One region of the Streptomyces sp. GbtcB7 genome, then DNA from elsewhere that is predicted to be linked to it. Evidence: riboswitches for the same ligand, from Rfam matches in the RefSeq annotation. Region 1 holds a riboswitch; the other holds the start of a gene.
The links. Region 1 has a riboswitch for glycine ahead of gcvT (glycine cleavage system aminomethyltransferase GcvT). Riboswitches for the same ligand answer to the same signal wherever they lie in the genome.
Positions count from the first base shown of each region.

Region 2: it holds a riboswitch for glycine, as region 1 does, so the genes downstream of both, gcvP (aminomethyl-transferring glycine dehydrogenase) here and gcvT (glycine cleavage system aminomethyltransferase GcvT) in region 1, are expected to answer to the same signal.

Region 1 is NZ_JAGXJM010000014.1:39,916-50,573, reverse strand. Features, by position in the region: gene KVT44_RS23265 (enhanced serine sensitivity protein SseB C-terminal domain-containing protein) at 137-946, opposite strand; gene KVT44_RS23260 (enhanced serine sensitivity protein SseB) at 1,171-1,974, opposite strand; gene KVT44_RS23255 (AAA family ATPase) at 2,085-2,765, opposite strand; glycine riboswitch at 2,934-3,034, shown strand; gene gcvT (glycine cleavage system aminomethyltransferase GcvT) at 3,181-4,299, shown strand; gene gcvH (glycine cleavage system protein GcvH) at 4,428-4,805, shown strand; gene glyA (serine hydroxymethyltransferase) at 4,819-6,096, shown strand; gene KVT44_RS23235 (L-serine ammonia-lyase) at 6,254-7,621, shown strand; gene KVT44_RS23230 (hypothetical protein) at 7,971-8,147, shown strand; gene KVT44_RS23225 (D-2-hydroxyacid dehydrogenase family protein) at 8,149-9,108, shown strand; gene KVT44_RS23220 (arylsulfotransferase family protein) at 9,986-10,658, shown strand, end outside.
Region 2 is NZ_JAGXJM010000007.1:314,446-325,103, forward strand. Features, by position in the region: gene gcvP (aminomethyl-transferring glycine dehydrogenase) at 1-2,784, opposite strand, end outside; glycine riboswitch at 2,965-3,060, opposite strand; gene KVT44_RS14905 (PRC-barrel domain-containing protein) at 3,175-3,546, shown strand; gene KVT44_RS14910 (DNA polymerase IV) at 3,664-5,058, opposite strand; gene KVT44_RS14915 (MerR family transcriptional regulator) at 5,102-5,746, opposite strand; gene KVT44_RS14920 (bifunctional nuclease family protein) at 6,075-6,548, opposite strand; gene KVT44_RS14925 (MerR family transcriptional regulator) at 6,635-7,399, opposite strand; gene KVT44_RS14930 (FHA domain-containing protein) at 7,442-8,407, opposite strand; gene KVT44_RS14935 (DUF881 domain-containing protein) at 8,469-9,311, opposite strand; gene KVT44_RS14940 (small basic family protein) at 9,317-9,649, opposite strand; gene KVT44_RS14945 (DUF881 domain-containing protein) at 9,646-10,482, opposite strand; gene KVT44_RS14950 (mannose-1-phosphate guanyltransferase) at 10,650-10,658, opposite strand, start outside.

The sequences.
Region 1 (10,658 bases):
TCGGACGCGGGGCATTTGGGACACCGGAGGTTAATACGGGCATTAACCGGACGATCCCTTGCCATCTACGCGCGAAGAAATGCAGAGCCGCGGTGAAGGACCCGTGCCGATCCTTCACGGTTCGGCGGACGGCGGATCAGTATCCGCCGGGTGCCGGTGGATAGCCGTACCCACCCGCCATCGGAGCCTGGGCGGGGCCCGCGGGGGCCGCGTGGGCCTCGCGGTCGTAGAACGGCCGCGCGTTGGCGCGCAGCCACAGCGCCACCGGGTCGTACTCGTCCGACATCGCGACGGTCGACACGGGCAGCCCGTCCGGAACCGCGCCGATGGACTGCTGCATCATCGCCCGCACCGAGTCGACGGCGGGCGGCGAAGTGTCGTAGACGTCCAGTCCGATGGCCAGATACGGCGCCCCGAGCGCCGGCTGCACCCAGGCACGGCGCAGCGAGCGCACGGCGGTGGTGCGATGGGCGTTCTGCGTGAGCAGGGCGTAGAACTGCGGGATCTCGATGCCGGGTTCGGACAGTCGCAGCGGACCGGCGGGCTGGCGCTCCAGACCCGCCGCGATTCTGCGCAGATCGAGCCAGGGAATGCCGACCCCGCCGCCGGGGGCGTGCGGATTGAGCCAGAGCCCGAAGTGGTCGGGGTAGAGGGTGCGGGCCACGTCGAGACCGTCGACGACCTCGTACGACCGGTTCCAGCCGCTGGCCGAGAGCTCCTGGGCGGAGGTGACGCACGGCGCGTATCCGAAGCCCTCCACCTCCATGTTCCCGTACTGGGCGTCCGGGGAGCCCGCCTGGCCGTGCCAGAGCAGCATCCACACCTGGCCGGACGACGGGGTCGCGAGCGCGCGAAGGAGCGCCTCGTAGGCGTCGTAACGCCCGGGCGTCACCTGGCGCAGCATGTGCTCGACCTGACCGGCCGCGGCCGTGCCCGACGCGCTCACCTTCAACCGCCCCTTCGCGAAGAAATCATGACGTCGACCAACACCTCGGCCGAACCCCGGCCGAGCCATGAAACCAGCTTAAGCGGCGAATGCGCTCCGCTGGGGGAGCGGTTGAGAGCTCGGGGCCCCTTGTGGTCTGGAGGCTGCCGGTTGATCGTGGCTGGGCGCGCCCCCGCGGCGGAGCCGCACAATGGTCACAGCCTCGCGCCCCTTTCGGCGCGCTTCTACTGGGTCTGCTGATAGAAGGGCCGTACTTGGGCTCGCATCCAGTCGGCCACCGGGTCCTGGGCGACGTCGAGGAGGACGAGGTTCACCGGCCACTTGACCGCGACGCGGGAGAGGGCCCGGGAGAGGGCGTCCATGGGGAGGGCGCGGAGGTCTCCCTCCCACACGGAGAGTTCGACCCCGACGAACATGACCGGGTCGTCGCCCTCGATGCTGGCCAGACAGCGGCGGGCGGTCAGGACGACTCCCGTCGCCGCGAACTCGGCCGAGGCGGCGGCGAAGAAGTCCACCGGGTCGTCCTGCCAGTCGGGCTCGTAGAGTTTCACCCGGCCACCGCTCGTGGGCCCGTCCAGTGGGGTGCGCCCGGTCCGGCACAGCTCGGCGACCGCGAGGGGCGGCAGCGGCACTCCGACCGTCCCGTCCGGGTTGATCGCGATACCGACCTGCGGAGGCAGCCCGCGGGCGAACTCGACCGCGGGCGCGATCGTGTACGACAGATGGCTGCCGGCGACCTGGCGGAACTGCTCCTCGGAGCTGAAGACCGGCACGTACGCCTGGCCCTCGATCTCCAGGATGGGCAGGTCGAGGGATCCCGCGTGCGGTCCGCCGCCGTTGGGCAGCGGCACCCAGACGAAGCTGCGGCCGAGGACCTCGACGATGCGGCCGCCGGCCGAGGGCACTCCGAGGGACGCGGAGAGCACCTCCTCCAGTTCGTTGCCCGGCCAGCCGCCGTGCGAGTGGGGGTGGGGGCCGGGTTGCGGGTACGCCGGGACCGAGAAGTCCGGGAAGTCGGGGATGTCCATCTGTCTACCTGTCTACCGCCTGCGGTGAACCACTGTTCTGGTGTTCTGGCTGGAAAGGTTAGTGGGCCTGTATGACTTCACGACCGCTCTCGGCCACTCGCGGCCGTTTCTCAGCCACCGAAGCCGATCCGCCGCAGTACGTCCGCCGCGTCCCGGTCGAGGAGCACCGCCGAGCCGCAGCCCTCCGGCAGGTCGCCCCGCTCGACGGAGCGCAGCAGCCGGGCAACCGCGCCCCGGTGACGGGCGAACGCGTACCGCGAGACGCCCCGGCCGCGCTCGCGCTGGCCCTCCAGCGCCGTGCCGGGCGTGACGTCGAGCAGCAGCAGGTGGAGGGTGCCGCCGCGGCGCTGGGCCTCGCGGGCGAGCCAGCGGCGCACCCAGGCCTGCGTACCGCAGTCGTGCACGACGAGCCCGGCGCCGGAGCGCAGGGCGCGACGCAGGCCCGCGTAGTGCGCGAGGCGGACGAGGGGCCGGTAGAGGGCGTACGGCAGCCGGCCGCCGATCCGCTCGTCCCAGCGGTCCCGGGTGTCCTGGGAGTCGATGCGCGGGCCCTCGACGGCGCGGCGCATCAGGGTCGACTTGCCGCTGCCCGGCAACCCGGTGACCACGACGACGTCGGCCGCCGCGAAGTGCAGACCGTGCGGAGAGTGTCCCGCGCGCTCTCTGAGGTCGCGGACGACGGCCGTCGGCAGCGCTCCGCACGTCTCCCGGGTCCTGGCCGGGGCACCGGGCTGCTCGGGCAGCGCGAGGCCCGAGGTCGTGGCGTACGCCGTGGTCCTGTTCACCGTGATCGTCCTCCCCTTGGGTGTGGAGTCCCATCCCCGTCGAGTGTAAAGAGAAGGTAATGCGCGGTGTCTCTCGTTTCCGTACGCGGACTGCCACAGGCCGGTTACAGATGCGGACTGCCGTGATCGGACGGCGCGTGCGATGATGTGCCCGCCAACTGCATACCGGCCGCTTGAATCCGCGCGGGAGAGTTCCGGGAACCTTCGGGTACCCGGGCGCCGAAGGAGCAAGTCCCTCCCTTGAATCTCTCAGGCCCCGTTACCGCGCGGGCGAGGCACATCTGAAAAGCGGGCCGCTGTCCAGTGGCTCCACCCAAGGTGCAAGTCAGGACCTCCGTTCGCGGGGTCGTGATGAACCTCTCAGGTTCCGATGACAGATGGGGAGGAACGACCTCGCCGTCATGCCTTGGGAGCCCCACCGATGAGCAGTAACGCACCCCGTCTCACCGCGCTCGATGCCCTGCATCGCGCGCTCGGCGCGACGATGACCGACTTCGCGGGCTGGGACATGCCCCTGCGCTACGGCTCCGAGCGCGACGAGCATCTCGCCGTGCGCACCCGGGCCGGTCTCTTCGACCTGTCGCACATGGGCGAGATCACGGTCACCGGGCCGCAGGCCGCCACCCTGCTCAACCACGCGCTGGTCGGCAACATCGCCTCCGTCGGCGTCGGCCGCGCCCGCTACACGATGATCTGCCGGGAGGACGGCGGCATCCTGGACGACCTGATCGTCTACCGGCTGGCCGAGAACGAGTACATGGTCGTCGCGAACGCCTCCAACGCCCAGGTGGTGCTGGACGCGCTGAGCGAGCGTGCCGCCGGCTTCGACGCCCTCGTGCGCGACGACCGGGACGCGTACGCGCTGATCGCCGTGCAGGGCCCCGAGTCCCCCGGCATCCTCAAGTCGCTGACCGACGCCGACCTGGACGGGCTGAAGTACTACGCCGGTCTGCCGGGCACCGTCGCGGGCGTCCCGGCGCTGATCGCCCGCACGGGCTACACGGGCGAGGACGGCTTCGAGCTGTTCGTGGCCCCGTCCGACGCCGAGAAGCTGTGGCAGGCGCTGACGGACGCGGGCGCGCCCGTCGGGCTCGTCCCCTGCGGCCTCTCCTGCCGCGACACGCTGCGCCTGGAGGCGGGCATGCCGCTGTACGGGCACGAGCTGACCACCTCGCTCACCCCCTTCGACGCGGGGCTCGGGCGGGTCGTGAAGTTCGAGAAGGAGGGGGACTTCGTGGGACGTGCCGCGCTCCAGGAGGCCGCCTCCCGCGCCGAGGAGAACCCCCCGCGGGTACTCGTCGGTCTTGTCGCCGAGGGCCGTCGCGTGCCGCGCGCCGGGTACCCGGTCGTCGCCGACGGCAAGGTGATCGGCGAGGTCACCTCCGGCGCGCCCTCCCCGACGCTGGGCAAGCCGATCGCGATGGCGTACGTCGACGCCGCCCACGCCGCGCCCGGCACGGCCGGGGTCGGCGTGGACATCCGGGGCAGCCATGAGCCGTACGAGGTCGTGGCGCTGCCGTTCTACAAGCGCCAGAAGTAGCTTCGGGGCCGAAAGGGCCCCGTCCAGCGCGCCCACGTGACGCACGCCGCTGTGTCACGTCTCGTATCCCAAGACCACTCGGTCATCCCGTTCATCCGCACTCCCCCGCGTACAGGAGAATTCAGGCCATGAGCAACCCCCAGCAGCTGCGCTACAGCAAGGAGCACGAGTGGCTGTCGGTCGCCGAGGACGGCGTCTCGACGGTCGGCATCACCGAGTTCGCGGCCAACGCGCTCGGCGATGTCGTCTACGCCCAGCTTCCGGAGGTCGGTGACACGGTGACCGCGGGCGAGACCTGCGGCGAGCTGGAGTCGACCAAGTCGGTCAGCGACCTGTACGCGCCGGTCACCGGCGAGGTCGTGGAGGCCAACCAGGACGTGGTCGACGACCCGTCGCTGGTGAACTCCGCCCCCTTCGAGGGCGGCTGGCTGTTCAAGGTACGCGTCACGGACGAGCCGGCCGACCTGCTCTCCGCCGACGAGTACACCGAGTTCTCCGGCTCTTAAGGACTTCTGACTGATGTCGCTTCTGAACACGCCCCTGCACGAGCTGGACCCGGACGTCGCCGCCGCCGTCGACGCCGAGCTGCACCGCCAGCAGTCCACCCTGGAGATGATCGCCTCGGAGAACTTCGCTCCGGTCGCGGTCATGGAGGCCCAGGGCTCGGTCCTGACCAACAAGTACGCCGAGGGCTACCCGGGCCGCCGCTACTACGGCGGCTGTGAGCACGTCGACGTGGTCGAGCAGATCGCCATCGACCGCGTCAAGGCGCTCTTCGGCGCCGAGCACGCGAACGTGCAGCCCCACTCGGGCGCCCAGGCCAACGCGGCGGCGATGTTCGCGCTGCTGAAGCCGGGCGACACGATCATGGGTCTGAACCTCGCGCACGGCGGGCACCTCACCCACGGCATGAAGATCAACTTCTCCGGCAAGCTGTACAACGTGGTCGCGTACCACGTGAACGACGAGACCGGTCAGGTCGACATGGACGAGGTCGAGCGCCTCGCCAAGGAGTCCAGGCCGCAGCTGATCGTGGCGGGCTGGTCGGCGTACCCGCGTCAGCTGGACTTCGCCGCGTTCCGTCGGATCGCGGACGAGGTCGGCGCGTACCTGATGGTCGACATGGCGCACTTCGCGGGTCTCGTGGCCGCGGGCCTGCACCCGAACCCGGTGCCGCACGCCCACGTGGTCACGACCACGACCCACAAGACGCTGGGCGGCCCGCGCGGTGGCGTGATCCTGTCCACCGCCGAGCTGGCGAAGAAGATCAACTCCGCGGTCTTCCCCGGCCAGCAGGGCGGTCCGCTGGAGCACGTGATCGCCGCGAAGGCCGTCTCCTTCAAGGTCGCCGCCTCCGACGACTTCAAGGAGCGCCAGCAGCGCACGCTGGACGGCGCGCGCATCCTGGCCGAGCGCCTGGTCCAGGACGACGTCAAGGCCGTGGGCGTGGACGTGCTGTCCGGCGGCACGGACGTGCACCTGGTCCTGGTCGACCTGCGCAACTCCGAGCTGGACGGTCAGCAGGCCGAGGACCGTCTCCACGAGGTCGGCATCACGGTCAACCGCAACGCCATCCCGAACGACCCGCGCCCCCCGATGATCACGTCCGGCCTGCGCATCGGCACGCCCGCGCTCGCCACCCGCGGCTTCCAGGCCGAGGACTTCACCGAGGTCGCGGACATCATCGCCGAGGCACTGAAGGCACCCTCTCCCTTCGGGGCGGCCGACGCGGAGTCCCTCAAGTCCCGGGTCTCCGCCCTGGCCGACAAGCACCCGCTGTACCCCGGCCTGAAGTAGTACCGCCTGAAGTAGTACAGAACCAGTTCCTGCGAAAGTTCACTTTCGTACAGAAATTCGCACGGAACGTACGATTCACCGGGACGCCGCGCACACTGGAACTGGAGCTGTGCGCGGCGCCCGCCCCCATGCACCACCCCTGTTGTGAGGAGTCCCCGTGGCCATCTCGGTCTTCGACCTGTTCTCGATCGGCATAGGCCCGTCGAGCTCCCACACGGTGGGCCCGATGCGTGCGGCGCGCATGTTCGCCCGCCGGCTGCGCAACGAGGAGCTGCTGGACTCGGTGGTCTCCGTCCGGGCCGAGCTGTACGGCTCCCTGGGCGCGACCGGTCATGGCCACGGCACCCCGAAGGCGGTGCTGCTGGGCCTGGAGGGCGCGTCGCCGCGAACCGTGGACGTGGAGGGCGCCGACGACCGCGTGGAGCAGATCAAGTCCTCGGGCCGCCTCTCGCTCCTCGGCACGCACGAGATCTCCTTCTCCTTCGCCGACGACCTGGTCCTGCACCGCCGCAAGGCCCTGCCGTACCACGCGAACGGCATGACGGTCTTCGCGTACGACGCCTCCGGCGCACTCGTCCTGGAGAAGACGTACTACTCGGTCGGCGGCGGCTTCGTGGTCGACGAGGACGCGGTGGGCGAGGACCGCATCAAGCTCGACGACACGGTGCTCAAGTACCCGTTCCGCACGGGCGACGAGCTGCTGCGGCTGACGAAGGAGACCGGCCTGTCGATCTCCGCCCTGATGCTGGAGAACGAGCGGGCCTGGCGCACCGAGGAGGAGATCCGCGAGGGCCTGCTCGCCATCTGGCGTGTGATGCAGGCGTGCGTCTCCCGGGGCATGGCCCGCGAGGGCATCCTGCCGGGCGGGCTCAAGGTCCGCCGCCGCGCCGCCGTCTCGGCCCGCCAGCTGCGGGCGGAGGGCGACCCGTTGGCCCACGCGATGGAGTGGATCACGCTCTACGCCATGGCGGTGAACGAGGAGAACGCGGCGGGCGGCCGGGTGGTCACGGCCCCCACGAACGGCGCCGCGGGCATCATCCCGGCGGTCCTCCACTACTACATCAACTTCATCCCGGGCGCGGACGAGGACGGCGTCGTGCGCTTCCTGCTGGCCGCCGGCGCCATCGGGATGCTCTTCAAGGAGAACGCCTCCATCTCCGGCGCCGAGGTCGGCTGCCAGGGCGAGGTCGGCTCGGCCTGCTCGATGGCCGCGGGCGCCCTCGCCGAGGTCCTCGGCGGCAGCCCCGAACAGGTCGAGAACGCCGCCGAGATCGGCATGGAACACAACCTCGGCCTCACCTGCGACCCCGTCGGCGGCCTCGTCCAGATCCCCTGCATCGAACGCAACGGCATGGCAGCGGTCAAGGCGGTCACCGCCGCCCGCATGGCCATGCGCGGCGACGGCTCCCACAAGGTCTCCCTCGACAAGGTCATCAAGACCATGAAGGAGACGGGCGCGGACATGAGCGTCAAGTACAAGGAGACGGCGCGGGGCGGGCTGGCGGTGAACATCATCGAGTGCTAGGGAAATAGGCCCTGACCAGCGCGTTCGTTTCTTTCGGCGCTGTCGGGGCCTTCCCTGCTCACACGGCGGCAAGAGTTCGTAGCACGTACGCAACGTCGAATGCCCCTCGGGCGCAGCCGCCCGGCGGCTCGTCACAGCAAACCCCTCGGCAGAGCGTTAGCCCAGCAGTCCGGCTGAGGGACAACGGGCGGTTCGCGGCCGTCTGGGCGTATCGGTGTACGTGGTGACCGTCGACGCTCTCTGATCCGGCACGGCATCAACCACCGGTGCCCGAATGGCGGCGGAGGACAGAATCACCCCAGCTCACCAACAAGACGGCAACGCCTCTGGACACCGGGGCGGGCCACGGGTGCGGCCCGCGAACCGGCCCGGCACGGTTGAACTGCTCGACCTCGACGGCCATCTCGACCTGGTGGGCGACCCGTTCTCCGGTGCCGTGATCGACCGGGGCAGGATCGTGCTGCCGGGAGACCCCGGACTGGGCGCGTGCTCGCGCCCCGACAGCGAGAACACCTGGGAGAAATGACGTGCAATTCCGCTGCGCCGTACTCGACGACTTCCAGAACGTGGCGAGCACATGTGCCGACTGGTCGACGCTGAGCGATCGGGTCGAGGTCGTCTCCTTCACCGAGCACTTCGCCACCGAGGACGAACTCGCCTCCGCCCTCGCCGACTTCGACTTCGTGGTCACCCTGCGCGAGCGGGTGCCTTTCCCGGACTCACTGCTGAACCGGCTGCCCCGCCTGAAGCTGCTGATCGCCTCCGGCATGCGTAACTCGGTGATCGACTACGCGGCCGCGAAGGCGGGCGGCGTCACCGTGTGCGGCACCCAGAGCTCCTCGACGCCGCCGGTCGAACTCACCTGGGCCCTGCTGCTCGGACTCGCCCGCGGCATCGTCCAGGAGAACAACGCCCTGCGCGGCGGCGGCCCGTGGCAGTCCACCGTCGGCGCCGACCTGCACGGCCGCACGCTCGGCCTGCTCGGACTCGGCAAGATCGGCAGCCGGGTGGCCCAGATCGGACTCGCCTTCGGCATGGAGGTCACCGCCTGGAGCCAGCACCTCACCAAGGAACGCGCGGACGAGGTCGGCGTCGAACTCGCCTCCTCCAAGGAGGAGTTGCTCGCAAGCAGCGACTTCATCTCCCTCCACCTCGCGCTGAGCGACCGCACCCGGGGCCTGCTCGGCGCCGCCGAACTCGCCCTGCTCAAGCCCACCGCCTACCTGATCAACACCTCGCGGGCCGCGATCGTCGACCAGGACGCCCTGCTCGCGGCGTTGCACGAGGGCCGTATCGCCGGCGCCGGCGCCGACGTCTTCGACGTCGAACCGCTGCCGGGCAACCACCCGATGCGCACCGCGCCACGGCTACTCGCCACCCCGCATCTCGGCTATGTCTCCCGCGCCAACTACGCGCGCTACTACGGCCAGGCCCTGGAGGACATCCAGGCCTACCTCGACGGCGACCCGGTCCGGGTCCTCGGCTGACGTGCCGTCGTGAGCCCCGGCGGCCGTGCGGCCGCCGGGGCCTCTCGTCCCTCTCCGCGGTCGCCGTCCCACCGTTCCCCGCACGACCGCAGACCACCACCGTGAGCGTGTCCCGCCACATGACGAAACTCGGCGCCTTCCTGCCCGCGCCGGGCCACCACGTCGCCGCCTGACGGCATCCCCACGCACGCCCCGACGGTGGCCCGGACTTCGACCACCGTCGGCACCGTGCCCGGTGCAGGTCCCCCGGGACCGGCTGGGCACCTTCAGCCCCCGGTTGCTGCCCAAGTACGCCCGCCGGACCGGGGCGTCGGAAGGCCGGCTCGTCATCACCCCGTCGCGATGGAGCTGCCGCATGTCCGGGTGAGGCCGCGCCTGCCGAACGGCCTACCTGAGTGGCCTTCAGCAGGCGCGGGCCCCTCTTGCTGCATACCGTCACCAGAGGAACAGCTCCCGGTCTTGATCGTCATGGGTCGGAGGGGTGAACCGAACACGACGTTCGAGGACGAGCGGCACCGCCGTCGGAGAAGGGCTCCGGGTGCCAAGGAGGTCGGCAATGGTGACGCGAGAGCCGCGGGTCCGCCGGACACGGAGAAGGACCCGTCGCACCGTCGGAGCCTGCGTGCTCGCTGCGGGGTGTGTCTTCGCGAACTCCGTGCCGTCGGCCACGGCGAGCCCCCAAGGGGGCGCGTCCCGCCGGTGCGCGACGAAACCCTTCCCTCCATCGGAAAGTACTCCACCCCCGATCCTGTCGGGCAGCGATGTGTGGAGTTTCGTCTCCGAACCGGGCCTTCACCCCATGCGGGTGACCGTGACCGCAAACAAACCGGGAACGGCTCACGGAGACATCTTTGTCGCCCCGTTCAGCGCGGACCAAATGGTCGGCCAGACGGGGGCACTGGTCAACGACGACTCGGGTGATCCGGTCTGGTTCCGCCCACTGCCTTCCACGAACCTCCAGAACGCCGACTTCAAGGTCCAGACCTATTACGACGGCCGCGGGGGCCGGGGACAACCGGTGCTGACCTGGTGGCAGGGGACTCTCGCCCTTCCCCCGGCGTATACGAACCTGCCGGCCGGTGCGCCGGAACCGGGCGGGTGCTACTACATCTACGACACCCACTACCGCCTGCTCAAAACGGTCTTCGCGCATCACGGCTATTACCCGGACGAGCACGAGTTCACCCTGACCCGCAGGGGCACCGCCCTGTTCATCGCCTCCAAACCGGTGCCCATGGATCTCACACCCTATGGGGGTCCGAAGAACGGAGCCATCGAGAACAGCGAGATCCAGGAGGTCGACCTCGCCACGGGGAGACTCCTCTACTCATGGAACGCGCTGGACCATATCGACCCCGCCGATTCCGAGGAGGCAGCCTCCAGCGCGTCGTCGTCCGGCGGAGTGTGGGATGCCTTTCACATCAACTCCGTCGACGAGGGCCCTGACGGCCGGCTGTTGATCTCGGCCCGGAACATGTGGGCGATCTACGACGTCACCAAGAAATCCGGGAAGGTCCGCTATCAGATCGGGGGAAAGAAAAGCGACTTCA
Region 2 (10,658 bases), on a different contig from region 1:
CGAGACACCGGCCGGGAAGACGGCCTCCTCGCGGGTGTACGCGTGCTCCCACTCGCCGCCGAGCGCGGCGGCGGTGTGCGGCGCGTTCCGCAGCGGGTTGTCCTCGGCCGCCCAGACGCCCGAGCCGACCTTGTCGATCTCCGCGCGAATGGCGATCATCGCGTCGCAGAACCGGTCGAGCTCGATCAGGTCCTCGGACTCGGTGGGCTCGATCATCAGCGTGCCGGCCACCGGGAAGGACATCGTCGGCGCGTGGAAGCCGTAGTCGATGAGCCGCTTGGCGATGTCGTCGACGCTGACGCCGGTCGCCTTGGTCAGCGGACGCAGATCGATGATGCACTCGTGCGCGACGAGCCCGCCGGGACCGGTGTAGAGCACCGGGAAGTGCGGCTCCAGGCGCTTGGCGATGTAGTTCGCGGACAGCACCGCCACCTGCGTGGCCCGCTTGAGGCCCTCGCCGCCCATGAGACGGACGTACGCCCAGGAGATGGGCAGAATGCCCGCCGAGCCCCAGGGAGCGGCGGAGATCGGCCCCACGCCGGTCTCGGGGCCGGCCGCGGGCTGCAGCGGGTGGTTCGGCAGGTACGGCGCCAGGTGCGCGCGTACGCCGACCGGGCCCACGCCCGGACCGCCGCCGCCGTGCGGGATGCAGAACGTCTTGTGCAGGTTCAGGTGGGAGACGTCACCGCCGAAGTGGCCCGGCTTGGCGAGGCCCACCAGCGCGTTGAGGTTGGCGCCGTCGACGTACACCTGCCCGCCCGCCTCGTGCACCTGCGCGCAGATGTCGGCGACGTGCTCCTCGAACACACCGTGCGTCGAGGGGTACGTGATCATCAGCACCGAGAGCTCGTCGCGGTGCTGCTCGATCTTCGCGCGCAGGTCCTCGACGTCGATCTCGCCGTCCTCGGCGGTCTTCACGACGACGACCTTCATGCCGGCCATCACGGCACTCGCGGCGTTCGTGCCGTGCGCGGAGGACGGGATCAGGCAGACCGTGCGCTGGTCATCGCCGTTGGCCCGGTGGTAGCCGCGGACGGCAAGCAGCCCGGCCAGCTCGCCCTGGGAGCCCGCGTTCGGCTGGAGCGACACCTTGTCGTACCCGGTGACCTCGGCGAGCCGCTCCTCCAGCTCCTGGATGAGGGTGAGATAGCCCTGCGCCTGCTCGGCGGGGACGAAGGGGTGCAGCTGGCCGAACTCGGGCCAGGTGACCGGCTCCATCTCGGTGGTCGCGTTGAGCTTCATCGTGCAGGAGCCCAGCGGGATCATGCCGCGGTCGAGCGCGTAGTCGCGGTCGGACAGCTTGCGCAGATAGCGCAGCATCGCGGTCTCGGAGCGGTACTGGTGGAAGACCGGGTGCGTGAGGTAGTCGTCGGTGCGCAGCAGTGCCGCGGGCAGCGTGTCCTCGGCGACGGCGTCCAGGGCCTCGATGTCACCGTCGACTCCGAACGCGGTCCAGACGGCGCCCACCTGCTTGCGGGCGGTGGTCTCGTCGCAGGCGATCGACACGTGGTCGGCGTCGACGAGGTGGAGGTTGACGCCTCCGTCGCGCGCGCCCGCCACGACCTCGGCGGCCCGGCCCGGCACCCGCGCGGTCAGCGTGTCGAAGTAGGCGCCGTGCACGACCTCGACCCCGCCGGCCGTCAGGCCCGCGGCGAGGATCGTGGCGTACCGGTGCGTACGCCGCGCGATGGTCCGCAGGCCCTCGGGACCGTGGTAGACGGCGTACATGCCGGCCATCACCGCGAGCAGCACCTGCGCCGTGCAGATGTTGCTGGTCGCCTTCTCACGGCGGATGTGCTGCTCCCGCGTCTGCAGGGCGAGCCGATACGCCTTGTGTCCGTCGGCGTCCACGGAGACGCCCACCAGTCGGCCGGGCAGGCTGCGCGCGAACTTCTCACGCACCGCCATGTATCCGGCGTGCGGACCGCCGAAGCCCATCGGCACGCCGAAGCGCTGGGTCGTACCGATCGCGATGTCGGCGCCGAGCTCACCGGGCGAGGCGAGCAGCGTGAGGGCGAGCAGGTCCGCGGCGACCGTGACGACCGCGCCGAGCTCGTGCGCCTGCTCGATGACGGGCTTCAGGTCGCGTACGGCACCGGAGGCGCCCGGGTACTGGATCAGTACGCCGTTGATCTCACGCCCGGCGATCTCGGCCGGGATGCCCTCGCCCAGGTCGGCGACGACGACCTCGACGCCGGTCGGCTCCGCGCGGGTCTCGATGACGGCGACGGTCTGCGGCAGGGTGTCCGCGTCGACCAGGAAGAGGCCCTTCTTGTTCTTGCCCATGCGCCGGGACAGCGCCATCGCCTCGGCGGCGGCGGTGCCCTCGTCGAGCAGCGAGGCGCCGGAGGTGGGCAGCCCGGTCAGCTCGGCGACGACGGTCTGGAAGTTCAGCAGCGCTTCGAGCCGCCCCTGGGAGATCTCCGGCTGGTACGGCGTGTACGCGGTGTACCAGGCCGGGTTCTCCATGACGTTGCGCAGGATCACCGGCGGCGTGAACGTGCCGTAGTAGCCGAGGCCGATCATCGAGTCGAGCACCTGGTTGCGGTCCGCGAGGGAGCGCAGCTCGGCCAGTACCTCGGCCTCGGTGCGCGCGCCCGGCAGCTTCAGCGCCTCGGCGTTCTTGATGACGTCCGGCACCGCGGCGGCCGTCAGCTCGTCGAGCGAGCCGTACCCGACCTGCGCGAGCATCTTGGCCCGCGCCTCGGAGTCGGGCCCGATGTGGCGCTGCTCGAAGGGGATTCCCTGTTCGAGCTCGGAGAGCGGAATGCGATGGGCGGTCATTGCGGAGGCCTCCTGGTCTGACACGACCTTCGAGGGGCACCACGGCGCGGGTACCCCGACGGCCTCCCCCTCTGTCATCTCAACCTGAGAGCTTCACCGGCCCGCCCGCTCACTGCGACCCGGCTTTCACCGTCGGTGAGGGCGGAGGCCTTCGACACCCGCCCTGCTTTCCAGAGTGACCTCGTCCGTGCGGTACGTGTGCCTGAGAGATTCCGGGGAGGATTTGCTCCTTCGGCGCCTCCGATGATGTCTGGAGGACTCTCCCGCACGGGATCAGCAGCCGCTTGCCAGCCTACCAGCGAGGACAACGCACGAGCTTTCGAGTGGCCACCTTCCCGAATGTGCTCTTTTGTAGTGCTTACGGATGAGTTGCTAGCGAGTGGAGGGACCGTGCAGACCGACATCGATCCGCGCAACCTGATCGGCCGCAAGGCGCTCGACTGCAACGGCGCCAAGATCGGCACGGTCGACGAGGTCTATCTCGACGACGCGACCGGCGTCCCGGAGTGGGCCGCCATACGGACGGGCCTGTTCAGCAGGGACGCCTTCGTCCCCCTGGAGCCAAGCGAAGTCGTCGAGGGCACGCTGCGTGTCCCCTTCGACCGCGCCCTGATCAAGGACGCCCCCGACTTCGGCGTGGGCCGCCACCTCTCCCCCGAACAGGAACTCCAGCTCTACCACCACTACGGCCTGGACGTGACACCCCCACCCCCACCCCCGGACCGTGACTTCGGCCGCCTGGCAGGCACGGACGAGGGTTGACTTCTCTAGATGTGGCCCAGCTGACGCGCCCCGAAAGGGGCGCGGGGCGCTGACATCATGCGGCTCCGCCGCGTGGGCGCGACCAGCCACGTACCGGCCCGCAGCGCCAAGCCGACTTCACCCCCCACGGCGATCGCACACGGGCCCCCTCACCAACGGCAACGGATCAGCCAACTCCAACGCAACATCATCCGTACGAAACGTCCGCACACGCCCCGGCTCGGAGTAAGGCGTCTCGAACCGCACGGTCACCCTCCCGAGCCCACTCCCCTGCACCCATCCATGCCCGTACTCCACATGCCGCACGTCATGCCCCGCAGGCCACCGCCGCTCGGCAGGCGGCGCCTGCTCGGCAGCCGCTTCCTCCGCCCCCTCCTCGTCCGGATGCTCCAGCACCGCCGACTCCCCCGCGGCGGCCTCCGCCTCCGCTTGCGCCTGAGCCTGGGCCTGGGCGAACAGGTCCTCCTGCGTGTAGTCGGCGAGCCCCGAGACGCCGACCCCCAGCAGCCGCACACCCCCGGTCGTGTCCACCGCCTCCAGAAGCCGCGCGGCAGCCTCCCGTACGACGCCAGGGTCGTCCGTCGGCCCCCGCAGCGTCTCGGACCGGGTCAGCGTCGAGAAGTCGTACCTCCGCACCTTCAGCACGATGGTCCGCCCGGACAGTCCCGCATCCCGCAACCGCCGCACACATCGGTCGGCGAGCCGCTGCACCTCCAGGCCGACCCGCATCCGGTCGTGGATGTCCACGTCGTACGTGTCCTCCACCGACACGGACTTCGTCTCCCGCTCGGCCACCACGGGCCGCTCGTCGTGCGCCAGCGCCATCGCGTACAGCGCGTGCCCGTGTGCCTTCCCCACCAGCCGTACGAGTTCGTCCTCGCCCGCCTCGGCGATCTCGTCGACCGTGGTGATCCCGGCCCGGCGCAGGTGGTCCCCGGTCGCGGGCCCGACTCCCGGCAGCGTCCGCACCGACATCGGCCCCAGCAGCGCGCGCTCCGTCCCAGGTTCTATGACCACGAGACCGTCGGGCTTCGCCTGCTCCGAAGCGATCTTGGCGAGCATCTTGGACGCGGCGAGTCCCACCGAACCCGTCAGCCCCGTGACGGCCCGGATGTCCGCGCGCAGCTTCGCCCCGGCCAGCCGCGCGGAAGCCTCGTCCCAGGCCGCTGCCCCCGCCTCCAGATCGACGAACGCCTCGTCCAGGCTCAGCGGCTCCACCAGCGGCGACAGCGCCCCCAGCAGCCCCATCACCTGCTCGCTGACCTCCCGGTAGAGCGTGAAGCGGGGCACGAGATACGCGGCGTTCGGCGCCAGCCGCCGTGCCTGGGCCATGGGCATCGCCGAGTGCACCCCGAAGACCCGTGCCTCGTACGAAGCGGTCGCGACGACTCCACGGGGTCCGAGCCCGCCCACGACGACGGCCTTCCCGCGCAGGCTCGGCTTGGCTGCCTGCTCCGCCGAAGCGAAGAAGGCATCCATGTCGAGATGCAGGATCGTAGGCGCGGTTCTCACATGTCCGATGCTGCCCTACGCCACTGACAATGCCTCTCGGACCTCAGACGGCCCGATTGCGCCGGCGCGCCAGCTCGTCCGTCGGGTTGTGCCCGACGAGCGTCTCGCCCGTGTCCACACGCTCCCCGTGCAACTGCGAGAGCGCGCTCTCGACGTCCCGCCACACCACGCCCACGGCGATCCCGAAGACGCCCTGACCACCCTGCAACAGGGCGTGGACCTCGTCGGGCGAGGAGCATTCGTAGACGGTCGCGCCGTCGCTCATCAGCGTCATCCGCTCCAGGTCCCGGAAGCCGCGTTCCCTGAGGTGCTGGACCGTGGTGCGGATGTTCTGCAACGACACTCCCGTGTCGAGGAACCGCTTCACGATCTTCAGGACGACGACATCCCGGAAGCTGTAGAGCCGCTGGGTCCCCGACCCATAGGCGGGCCGCACGCTCGGTTCGACCAGACCTGTCCTGGCCCAGTAGTCCAGCTGCCGGTAGGTGATGCCCGCGGCGGCACACGCCGTAGGACCGCGGTAGCCGACCTCCTCGGCAGCCGCCCCACCCTCACCGGACTCACCAGACACCGCTGTCGGCCGCTGCGGAACGTGATCGGCCGCGCTGCCGTGAAGCGGGTACGGGCCGCTCTCCCCCAGACTTCGTCCGGGGGCACCCCCAGCCGTACCGTCGCCGCTGCTTCTCACGCCGACCTCCGTCCTTGACCTGCCCTCTCGACGGTAGGCAGTCACCGGGGGTGCGTCAACGATCGCCACACTCGGCACGCCGAGTGATAATCACCCTAAGAGTGGTTTCCCGTGTCCCACCGCGGGGAAAGGCTAGCCGAATGCTCTCGGAGCGGGCCGCAGCGCGCCACACGGGCCACGGGCAATTGCCGCCCCGGAGACCTGCGATCCTGCGGCTTACCCGATCCTTCGACTTGCCAGGGGGCGGGCGCCACAGCTTGCTCCCGAGCCCGGGCGTCCGACCTCCCACCCGCGGGCGATCGGTCCCGTCACCGGTTGATCGGTCCCCTTACTGACTGTTGGTCCCGAAGTCCTCGGGCGAGATCTGGTCGAGGAACTCGCGGAACTTCTCCACCTCGTCCTCCTGCTCGTCCGGGATCGCGATGCCGGCGTCGTCGAGCACACCGTCACTGCCGTAGATCGGCGTTCCGGTACGCAGCGCCAGCGCTATGGCGTCGGACGGACGGGCACTGACCTCGACCCCGCTGGCGAACACCAGCTCCGCGTAGAAGACCCCCTCGCGCAGATCAGTGATGCGCACCTCGGTGAGCTCCTGGCCGACGGCTTCCAGCACGTCCTTGAACAGGTCGTGGGTCAGCGGTCGCGCGGGGGCCATGCCCTGCTGGGCGAAGGCGATCGCCGTCGCCTCCCCCGGTCCGATCCAGATGGGGAGGTAACGGTCGCCTCCCACTTCACGCAGGAGCACGATCGGTTGGTTGGAGGGCATTTCGACCCGGACACCTACGACATCGAGCTCGTTCACACAGCAACCCTAGGCCGTGCCCGGGATGTTTGGGTAGTCGGGCACAGAACGGGGGGCCGATCCGGACGCCCACCGGGCACTTCGGGTCAGGGCAGCCGGACGCCCAGCGCGGTCTGCACCAGCGCCGCGTGCAGCTTCACCGTGAGCCCCGCCAGCTCCTTCGTACGGGCCTCGGCGTGCGCCCTGGTCTGCGGATTGCGGTGGCGCCGCAAAGGGGCCACCACCTGGTCCACGAGCCCCGCGTCACGTTCGGCCGCGGCCTTCATCGCGCGCAAATGGCGTGGCTCGATCCCGAACCGCCCGAGCTCGACGACGAGCGCGGCGACCGTCACCGCCTCAGCGTCATATGCCCCGTCCGGAAGCGGGGCGAGGAGTCCGTACGACTCCCACTCCTGAAGCTCCTGCTCACCGATCTCGGCGGCGGCCAGCAGCTCCGCACGGCCCACCCGGGCCGCTGTGGGTGCCTCGGGCTCCCCGAAGAGGTCACCGAGCCCACCGAACGGCTCCCCGTCGCCGGAGTCACGCTGCCGCCCCACGGACGGCAGCCGCACCGGCTCCCCACGCTCCAGAGCGTCCAGATGCTCGCGGATCACCTTCAACGGCAGATAGTGGTCCCGCTGCATCCGCAGTACGTGCCCGAGGCGCTCGACGTCGGCCTGGCTGAACTTGCGATACCCCGAGGGAGTCCGCTGCGGCTCGATGAGCCCCTCCGACTCCAGGAACCGGATCTTGGAGATCGTGACTTCCGGGAACTCGTCGCGCAGCGTGTTCAGCACCGAGCCGATGCTCATCAGCCCACTGTCCGCTGCGGCGGTACCGCTCCCGGCACCGCCGCTCGGTGATCGAAGCATGGACCTTCCTGAGGGTCCCCCCGGACGGAGTCCGGGGGAGGGTCAGATGCCTCGCTGGCTCGCGTAGAAGACCAGCCGGTACTTGCCGATCTGCACCTCGTCACCGTTCGACAGCGGGACCGAGTCGATTCGCTCCCTGTTGACGTACGTACCGTTCAGGCTGCCCACGTCGGCGACCGTGAACGAGCCGTCCGCGGCGCGACGGAACTCCACATGACGACGCGACACGGTCACGTCGTCCAGGAAGATGTCGCTCTGCGGATGACGCCCGGCCGTGGTCAGGTCGCTGTCCAGCAAGAAGCGACTGCCCGAGTTCGGACCGCGGCGCACCACCAGGAGCGCCGAGCCGAGCGGCAGCGCGTCGACGGCCGCCTGCGCCTCCGGAGAGAGCGTCGGCATCTGCGTCTGGCCGGTGACCTCGGCATCGTAGGCCTCGAGGCCCGAGATGGAGATCGTGGACGTGGTCTCGGACGGACGCTCCGGGACCGCACCGGGTCGCAGCGGCGCACCGCAGTTGGAGCAGAAGCGGCTGTTCTCCGCGTTGCGGTTACCGCACCTCGTACACACCAGGGCCGACATGGACGGATCCTCCTGCCGCGGCTGCCCCCCAGGGGCATGGGACGCGTACGGGTCGGAGGCGAACCCTCCACCCGCACTTGAGGCTGACGGTTCCCCGAAACCTATGCGTCCGGACTGGGCAGGGTCAACAGACGGCGCGCCCTGACCACCGGGAATGTCACCGACCTGGTCCCGGAACAGCGGGCGGTCGCCGCTCTGGCCCTCCGCGTCTCCATGGCGTGGTGCACGGTGTCGGGCAGTCGCGTTGTCGCTGCCCTCTCCTCGTGCGCTCTTGCCGAACAACTTCGCAAACAACTTCACGGGCGATTCCCCTTGACCGAAACAGACCCGCCCGTGGGGCAGGACGAACACTGATTGAACACACCGGTCGACCCGGACATCCTCACAACGTCCGTATCCACCAGACAGTTTCCACCACGCACCACCCATTCGGTGCGCCGACCCCCCGCAACCTCATGCCCTCGCCGGACGACGCCCATGCACCCCCGGTTCACTGGGAGGACGACCGAGCGTAGTCAGGCTGCTTCGCAGCCCGCAAGGCATCCACAATGATCTTCGTCGCACGCTCCACCGTGACGGTGGCCTGCTCCTTCTCAAGAGTCTGCACCACACCTCCGGGGATGTTGAGCGCCGGCTCAAGGTCCTGCGGTTTACCGATGACCTTGAAACGATAGGGCTGGGTGATCTTGTTCCCGTCGACGCTCACGCCCTTGCCGGAGTCGGCCAGATAGGTGCTGGCGACGACCCGTACACCGTTCACCTGGATCGCCTCCGCACCGGCGGCGCGCAGCTCCTGGATCGCGTCAAGCAGCATGTCCGCCTTGACCGTCCCCTTCGTGTCGTTGATCGTCAGCGTGATGCCGGGTCCCTGCGCCGCCACCGTGCCCGCCAGAATGCCGAGTTGCTTCTCCTTCTCGGCGGTCTGCTTGCGGGCCTCCGCGGCCTGGTTCGAGCTGTTCTCCAGCTCGGTGCGCTGATCTTCGAGACCCTGCTTCTCGTCTTCTAGACGCTGCGTACGGTTGTCGAGTTCATCGAGGATGCGTACGAGATCTTCCTGACGCGCACCGCGCAGGGCGCTGCCGCTGTCGCTGTTGGAGGCCACCTGGACGGCCAGACCGAAGCCGAGGCCGAACAGAAGCAGGGCGACGATGAGTTGCGCGCGCGTCACCCGCGGCGGCCACACCCCCTTCACCAGCCGCTGCCGGCCGGTCAGCGAGGGCTCGTCCTTCTCGTCACGCTGCTCGGTCCCCGAACTCTCGGGAGCCGCGGCCGGGACCTCTTCGGGAAGCTCCCTGCGCAGCCGGTTCTCGGGTGTCTCGCCCTCGTTGCTCATCTGCCTCACGCCCGGAAGACGTGCCGGCGGATCGCCGCGGCGTTGGAGAAGATGCGAATGCCGAGGACGACCACGACGCCGGTGGAGAGTTGGGCGCCCACGCCCAACTTGTCGCCCAGGAACACGATCAGTGCGGCCACGACCACGTTCGACAGGAAGGAGACCACGAAGACCTTGTCGTCGAAGATGCCGTCGAGCATCGCCCGCAGCCCTCCGAAGACGGCGTCCAGCGCCGCCACGACGGCGATCGGAAGGTAAGGCTCGACGACCGCCGGAACCTCGGGCCGGACCAACAATCCAGCCACGACTCCCACGACGAGGCCCAGTACGGCGATCACGATGTGCCCTTCTCTGTGCTCGGCTGTGCTGTACGTACGATCACACTCGGTGCGGCGGACAACTGGACGTCCTTTTCGACGGAAATGGCGGTCCGGATGCCGTAGTTCTCCTGCAGGGCGTGCAGATACAGGCCGTCGGCACTGTTCTGGAACCTGGTGCTGAGCCGCTCGCCGTCCCCCACCGCCAGCACCGTGTAGGGCGGCACCAGCGGCTTGTTGTCGACCAGTATCGCGTCACCCGCTGCCCTGATCGCCGACAGTGCCGTCAACCGCTGCCCGTTGATCGAGACCGACTCCGCGCCGGACTCCCAGAGCCCGTTGACGACCCGCTGCATGTCACGGTCGCGGACGCGCCCGGTGTCGGAGAACCCACTGGTCTCCCGAGGATTGCCGTCGCCGCCCTCGGTGGCTTCCTTGGCGTCGTTCACGACGAGCTTCACACCGGGCCCGTGGACGGCGACGGCACCCGACAGGACGCCCACCAGGTCGGCCTCGCCGCTGCCCCCCTGCTTCTTCAACGCCTCGTTCTGCCGGGCGCTCACATCGTCGCGCAGGGTGTCGACGCTGCTTTCGAGCTTGTCCGCTGCCGCGGTCTCTCGCTCGACGCGGTCGATGAGTTCCTGGCGCTCCTTGGCGACGACCGGTGCCGCGATCCGCGCGTTCGCCGCGCCCACGGTCACCACCAGGGCCGCGAGAACGAGACCGGCCGCGAGGCCCAGCTTCGCCCGCACCGTTTTCGGCATGCCGCCGGCACCCTCGGTCTGCCTACGGGCGGCGGCCTCGGCGTATCCGTCGTCGAGGCTGTGATCCATGACGTTGGTGAGCAGCGACATGGAGGCGTCCGGGCGCGGGGGGCGCGGAGGTGTGCTCCGAATGGGGGGCTGCTGCGGCATGCCGCACATCGTCGCACGTCGCGGGCGCTACCTCCGAATGGCCCCACCGGCGTGCCGGACAGGCCCCTTTGGGGGCACTTGTCCGGCACGCGCCTGTGCTGTCCGTTTCAGCGACC